Regions from separate parts of the Viridibacillus sp. NPDC096237 genome, predicted to be linked through region 1. Evidence: a T-box and tRNA genes for the amino acid it is inferred to sense, from the RefSeq annotation. Region 1 holds a T-box; the other holds one or more tRNA genes.
What was found. The T-box of region 1 lies ahead of ileS (isoleucine--tRNA ligase). A T-box ahead of a tRNA ligase gene usually reads a tRNA of that ligase, here a tRNA-Ile.
Positions count from the first base shown of each region.

Region 2: it encodes a tRNA-Ile, which carries the amino acid that the T-box ahead of ileS (isoleucine--tRNA ligase) is inferred to sense. The anticodon was not compared.

Region 1 covers NZ_JBNNTI010000009.1:41,891-45,272, forward strand. Annotated here, with positions in the region: gene ileS (isoleucine--tRNA ligase) at 1-1,501, opposite strand, end outside; T-box leader at 1,557-1,796, opposite strand; gene ACQKMD_RS07615 (DUF3977 family protein) at 2,386-2,622, shown strand; gene ACQKMD_RS07620 (S16 family serine protease) at 3,053-3,382, opposite strand, start outside.
Region 2 covers NZ_JBNNTI010000048.1:22,745-26,126, reverse strand. Annotated here, with positions in the region: rRNA gene rrf (5S ribosomal RNA) at 1-64, shown strand, start outside; tRNA gene ACQKMD_RS18895 (tRNA-Val) at 74-149, shown strand; tRNA gene ACQKMD_RS18890 (tRNA-Thr) at 165-240, shown strand; tRNA gene ACQKMD_RS18885 (tRNA-Lys) at 256-331, shown strand; tRNA gene ACQKMD_RS18880 (tRNA-Leu) at 350-434, shown strand; tRNA gene ACQKMD_RS18875 (tRNA-Gly) at 460-534, shown strand; tRNA gene ACQKMD_RS18870 (tRNA-Leu) at 541-629, shown strand; tRNA gene ACQKMD_RS18865 (tRNA-Arg) at 662-738, shown strand; tRNA gene ACQKMD_RS18860 (tRNA-Pro) at 743-819, shown strand; tRNA gene ACQKMD_RS18855 (tRNA-Ala) at 839-914, shown strand; tRNA gene ACQKMD_RS18850 (tRNA-Met) at 951-1,024, shown strand; tRNA gene ACQKMD_RS18845 (tRNA-Ile) at 1,041-1,117, shown strand; tRNA gene ACQKMD_RS18840 (tRNA-Ser) at 1,141-1,233, shown strand; tRNA gene ACQKMD_RS18835 (tRNA-Met) at 1,265-1,341, shown strand; tRNA gene ACQKMD_RS18830 (tRNA-Asp) at 1,345-1,421, shown strand; tRNA gene ACQKMD_RS18825 (tRNA-Phe) at 1,453-1,528, shown strand; tRNA gene ACQKMD_RS18820 (tRNA-Gly) at 1,533-1,606, shown strand; tRNA gene ACQKMD_RS18815 (tRNA-Ile) at 1,614-1,690, shown strand; tRNA gene ACQKMD_RS18810 (tRNA-Asn) at 1,701-1,775, shown strand; tRNA gene ACQKMD_RS18805 (tRNA-Ser) at 1,781-1,871, shown strand; tRNA gene ACQKMD_RS18800 (tRNA-Glu) at 1,876-1,947, shown strand; partial or broken gene ACQKMD_RS18795 (ISL3 family transposase) at 2,062-2,679, shown strand; gene ACQKMD_RS18790 (MerR family transcriptional regulator) at 2,868-3,382, shown strand, end outside.

The DNA of each region.
Region 1 (3,382 bases):
GGCAAACGCATTGAACATCATCAATAAAAGGCTTATGAAGCTCTATACCATCGTCCAAATTGGTTGTAGCAATTTCTTTTAATTCCTTTATACTGCCAGGAGCAACTTCATTGCCACAATCATCACAGATCCATACATTTAATGGAGTACCCCAGTAGCGGTTTCGACTAATATTCCAATCGACTAGATTTTCAAGGAATTTTCCGAAACGCCCGTTTTTAATATGCTCAGGATACCAAGTGACTGTTTCGTTGTTCACAAGCATTTGCTCTTTAAGTGACGACATATTGATAAACCAGCTATCTGTCGCATAGTAAAGAAGCGGTGAATCGCAACGCCAGCAGTGTGGGTAACTATGCTCATACTTTTCTTTGCTAAATAGCAGACCTTTTTCAGAAAGCATTTTAATAATATCTACATCACAGTCTTTTACAAATTTTCCTTCAAGATCAACTACCTCAGCTGTGTAACGACCTTGCAAGTCAACAAGATTCACAAAAGATAAGCCATTTTGTTGAATAGTTTTATAGTCATCTTCACCGTAAGCCGGTGCGATATGAACGATACCCGTACCACTGCTCTCTGTTACATAATCAGCTAAGACAACGATATGTCCTTTTACGACAGTTGCATAATTGAATGGAGGCAAATACCTTACGCCTTCAAATTCATGTCCTTTATGCTCACTTAGAACTTCAACACCTCCACCTAATACTTTTTCAACTAACGATTTAGCAACAATGAAGATTTCTTCTTCTTTTTGAACTCTTACATAAGTTAACTCTGGATTCATTGCAAGTGCTACGTTAGCAGGTAAAGTCCAAGGTGTTGTCGTCCAACCGAGGAAGACTTCATTTTCTTTATCAGCTAATTTAAATTTCACTGTAGCAGATAAATCTTTAACATCTTTATACCCTTGTGCGACTTCATGTGAACTTAATGATGTTTGACAGCTAGGGCAGTAAGGTGAAACACGATGGCCTTTATATAACAATTTGTCTTTATGCACTTTACTCAAGATGTGCCATACACTTTCGATATAGTCATTGCTTAATGTCATATAAGGATCATCCATATCAACCCAATAACCTAATTCTTCTGTAAATGAACGCCATTTCTTCTCGTAAGTGAAAACACTTTCCTTACACTTGTTGATAAATGGCTCTATACCATAACGTTCAATTTCTTGTTTACCTGAAATGCCCAGTTGCTTTTCAACACCAAGTTCTACAGGAAGACCGTGAGTATCCCATCCAGCTTTTCTTTCTACCTGGAATCCTTGCATCGTTTTATAACGTGCGACAACGTCTTTAATCGTTCTACCAAATGCGTGCCCTACATGGGGAAGTCCGTTTGCTGTTGGTGGTCCTTCATAAAAAACAAACGGTGTGCGTCCATCTCTTGCGTCAACAGAAGCTTGGAAAGTATTTTGCTCTATCCAGAGGTTACGAATGCGTAGTTCACGCTGTACTGTATTTTCTTTACTTTCATTTGAATACATTGATATCGCTCCAATACAAAAATTATTTAAAAACATACAAAAAACCCCGTCCCAAGTAAGGGACGGGGTTAACCGCGATACCACCCTAATTCTATTGAAAACCGCTCAATAGCACTCAGCAACGTACAATCATACGTGTTCCTTTTAACGGCGGACACCCGGAGAGACCTACTAAATCTTCAGTCAATCTTCTCAGAGAGGATATTCACATTACTCTTAAACACTGACTTGCACCTATCTGTCAGCTCTCTAGGGAATAAGATGTAATGTTACTCTTTCTCATCAACGAATTTGTATGCTTTTATTGGAAATTATCGTAACAGAACTGAAAAAAATTGTCAAATCATTAAAGAAGGGGAGGGATGTTACTAGTTTATTGTTGTAGAAACCTGGACAATTAGAATTAAGATAATGTAGATAGAGAATAGTGAAATTTAATTATTCAAAAATGAAAGTTTTGTTGAATGTGATAACTGAAAATAGTGTAATGTAAAAAGTATATTATAAATTCAAAAGAATCTATAAATAAAATAGCGAATAATAGAAAAAGTGGGTTACATTATAACGTTTTAGAACACAAAGATACACAAATCTATTTTTCATGAACGCTCACAGCAACTAAAATCCGCGAATAAACACTTGAAAACCATTGATACATAAGCATTTGCGAAAGATTATTCACATGTGTTTTTATTGCAGAAATCATTCATTTCGTATAATTAAAGGGAAATAAATCTATTTTTATGAGTATTTGTAATTTTATGTATTCAGGTTTGAGTTTTGATAGGTTACTATCATTTTTACCAATCTATTTTTTCTCGATAGTAAGACGAATAATACTAATTTACATTAAGTGATTAACAAAAGTGAAGCGGTGATCAAAAATGAAATTTATTGAAATAGGAATTGGCAACACGTGGATTGTTAGGATAGAGACAGAATTAGAGGGCGGTTCTGAATTTGAGGAACGAGGTATAATAGGACCAATTATTTTTAAATCGGTTTATCTTCGAATTTGGTTATTTAAAACGGTAGTAATCCTAGATTCAAAGGAAGGTTTAAAGAAGATGAAAAAGAAGCGAAACTCCCTTAAGTTAGTATTGGGTATTCAAAGTAAATAAGATAAAGAAGGAAACTTCGCATATACGTAATTAAAATTTGTGCTACAGCCGTTTACGATGTTCTTTTAGCTCGTCACCTATTTTTTTAATTTCTTCTGTTTGCTCTAGAACATTATTATTTAATCTCCGTATAGCATCAAATACAGCAAAAATTGCGCAAATAACTATAGAGGTGATAATGGATTAACAAGAAATACAGTAATTTGGATAATAATCGTATTAATTTTGATAGTAGTTTTGCCAATGAAAAACTGGATTTTATTAGACATTCAACCATAAGTAGCATGATTTCATAAAAGAAACTAAGATGTATCATTTGAATTAGTTTTATAGATCCGTCTTGCTAATCAAGACGAAACTTTCTCTAATACTTTATTATAGATACACACAAGGCATCCTGTATTGTTTATAAGCAGCAATGCAGAATGCCTTATTTATTTTGCTCATTAGTTTTATCGTTCAATTCATTAATCAGTCGAGCTGCTTCATCTACATGTGACACATCAAGAATTTGTATGTTTAAATTTTGTTTCTGCTGAATTTCCAAAGCTTCTTTTCTATTTGCACTTGGAATGATCATCAATGAAAAACCGGATTTTTCAGCAATTTGCATTTTTTCTTTTAAAATACCTATGGTTAATACGTCTCCCGTTTCGTTAATTGCCCCTGTAACAGCAATCTTTAAGTCGGTGTGCAAATCACCCCTCAAAATAAGCCCTGTCAACGCTAAACCTAATCCAGCGCTACTTCCATCAATATG
Region 2 (3,382 bases), on a different contig from region 1:
TTAAGCTCTTTAGCGCCAATGGTAGTTGGGGGTCTCCCCCTGTGAGAGTAGGACGTTGCTAGGCGGACGATATGGAGGATTAGCTCAGCTGGGAGAGCACCTGCCTTACAAGCAGGGGGTCGGCGGTTCGATCCCGTCATCCTCCACCATTTTTAATAAACTATGCCGGTGTAGCTCAGTTGGTAGAGCAACTGACTTGTAATCAGTAGGTCGAGGGTTCGACTCCTTTCGCCGGCACCATTCATCATTTTATATGAGCCATTAGCTCAGTTGGTAGAGCATCTGACTTTTAATCAGAGGGTCGTAGGTTCGAATCCTACATGGCTCACCATTTTTTAAAAAATTATATGCGGGTGTGGCGGAACTGGCAGACGCACTAGACTTAGGATCTAGCGCCGCAAGGCGTGGGGGTTCGACTCCCTTCACCCGCACCATAATATTTAAGTTTATCAGCATATTGCGGAAGTAGTTCAGTGGTAGAACACCACCTTGCCAAGGTGGGGGTCGCGAGTTCGAACCTCGTCTTCCGCTCCAAAATATGCCGGGGTGGCGGAACTGGCAGACGCACAGGACTTAAAATCCTGCGGTAGGTGACTACCGTACCGGTTCGATTCCGGTCCTCGGCACCATTTATTTTAATATAATATAAGTAATAATATATGCGCCCGTAGCTCAATTGGATAGAGCGTCTGACTACGGATCAGAAGGTTGTGGATTCGACTTCTGCCGGGCGCGCCAATAACGGGAAGTAGCTCAGCTTGGTAGAGCACTTGGTTTGGGACCAAGGGGTCGCAGGTTCGAATCCTGTCTTCCCGACCATTAATACTTTTAACCCTATGGGGCCTTAGCTCAGCTGGGAGAGCGCCTGCCTTGCACGCAGGAGGTCAGCGGTTCGATCCCGCTAGGCTCCACCAATTTATTATTACAATCAATCAATTTAATATCATCATGGCGGCGTAGCTCAGCTGGCTAGAGCGTACGGTTCATACCCGTGAGGTCGGGGGTTCGATCCCCTCTGCCGCCATACTAACCAAACTAAAGGACCTTTAGCTCAGTTGGTTAGAGCAGACGGCTCATAACCGTCCGGTCGCAGGTTCGAGTCCTGCAAGGTCCACCATCTACACAACATCATATTTTTTTGGAGGAATACCCAAGTCTGGCTGAAGGGATCGGTCTTGAAAACCGACAGGCGGGTCATACCGCGCGGGGGTTCGAATCCCTCTTCCTCCTCCATTTTTAAAAAATAATTTTATAATATCATTATCGCGGGGTGGAGCAGTTCGGTAGCTCGTCGGGCTCATAACCCGAAGGTCACAGGTTCAAATCCTGTCCCCGCAACCAAATGGTCCGGTAGTTCAGTTGGTTAGAATGCCTGCCTGTCACGCAGGAGGTCGCGGGTTCGAGTCCCGTCCGGACCGCCATTTTTTAAAAAAATATTGTATTAATCATCATGGGTCAGTAGCTCAGTTGGTAGAGCATTAGATTGAAGCTCTAAGTGTCGGCGGTTCGATTCCGTCCTGACCCACCATGATGCGGGTGTAGTTTAGTGGTAAAACCACAGCCTTCCAAGCTGTTGTCGAGAGTTCGATTCTCTTCACCCGCTCCAATTTTATGGGCCTATAGCTCAGCTGGTTAGAGCGCACGCCTGATAAGCGTGAGGTCGATGGTTCGAGTCCATTTAGGCCCACCATTAAAATTTTTCCGAAGTAGCTCAGTGGTAGAGCATCCGGCTGTTAACCGGACGGTCGTAGGTTCGAGTCCTACCTTCGGAGCCATATATGGGGAAGTACTCAAGTGGCTGAAGAGGCGCCCCTGCTAAGGGTGTAGGTCGCGTAAGCGGCGCGAGGGTTCAAATCCCTCCTTCTCCGCCATATAGGCCCCTTGGTCAAGCGGTTAAGACACCGCCCTTTCACGGCGGTAACACGGGTTCGAATCCCGTAGGGGTCATACTTTAAAAAACCTTTAGAATCAAATATGATTCTAAAGGTTTTTTTGTTTAGAAGTAAGATTAGTAGGCAATTATTGCGAATGGGGAAACACATGAACCAATTGATATTTTACCAAATTGTCGTCATGGATATGAATCCATCTTTCAAGGCAACCGTTCAAAAAGCGTTAAATCACCCTATAATTATTGCCGATCGATTCCATTATTGTCGCTATATCTACTGGGGCATGGATGCCGTTCGCCGCCGCATTCAAAAGGAATGGCATGCTTATGATTGAAAAAAATGTATAAGAATGCGTTATGTTTTTTATAAAAGAGAGAGTAAACTGAATGAACAAATGGCTTGGTATTTAAAGAAATATACTGTTATGTCTCGAGAACTCAAGAGAGCTCATGAATTAAAAGAACGCTTTTGTCCATGGTTTGATCAAGCTAAAGAAAATGGCCCTGTTTGGATAAGCAAGACCAAGGAAGCCCTTTATGAATTTTACAAAGAAGTAGAAGATGCCAATATTCCTGAGTTAACGTGAGCTATTAAAACACTCAAAAATTGGCAACCTGAAATTCTAAATAGCTTTGCGTATCCATATTCAAACGGCTTTTTAGAAGGTATTAATAACCGTACGAAAGTACTAAAACGAAATACGTTCGGCTTTAAAAGCTTTGAGCGATTTCGAGCAAAAATTTTATTATCCAGTAAATTTAAAGAAATCGGGATTCATATCGGATAGTGTGATTTTTTAGTCGCTCCAACATTGGATGTTGAGCCAAGAAAAAAGCAGTAAATTTACAAAATGAAAAACTTCACACATTAAGTCTAAGTAATCGCTGTTTGCTGATACTTAGATTTTTTTATTTAATAACTGTTGACCTTAACGTTACGCCAAGCTATATAGTAAAGACATGGGGGTGAATTGAGATGGAAATGACGATTCAAAAACTTGCTCAGCTGTCTGGAGTTAGTACTAGAACTTTGCGTTATTATGATGATATTGGATTACTAAAGCCTGCTCGTGTAAATTCTTCAGGCTATCGTATATATGGTCAAGAAGAGATTGATATGTTACAGCAGATTTTATTTTATCGTGAATTAGGTTTTAAATTAGAAGTAATAAAAGAGATGGTAACTGCCGAGGACTTTGACTATAAGAACGCTTTAATGGAGCATTACAAAGCATTAATAGAGAAACGCCAACAATTGAATGTCATGATTACAACAGTAACTAAAACGATCAATGCAATGAGTGGAGGAATTCAAATGTCAAATGAAGAAAAATTTGAAGGTTTAAAGGAAAAGATGATTATGGATAATGAAAAACAATATGGCCGAGAGATACGCCGAAATTATGGAGATACTACTGTTGATGCTTCAAATAAAAAAGTGAAGCATATGACTGAACAGCAATATGAAGAAGTGCAAGCATTAGAGAAAGA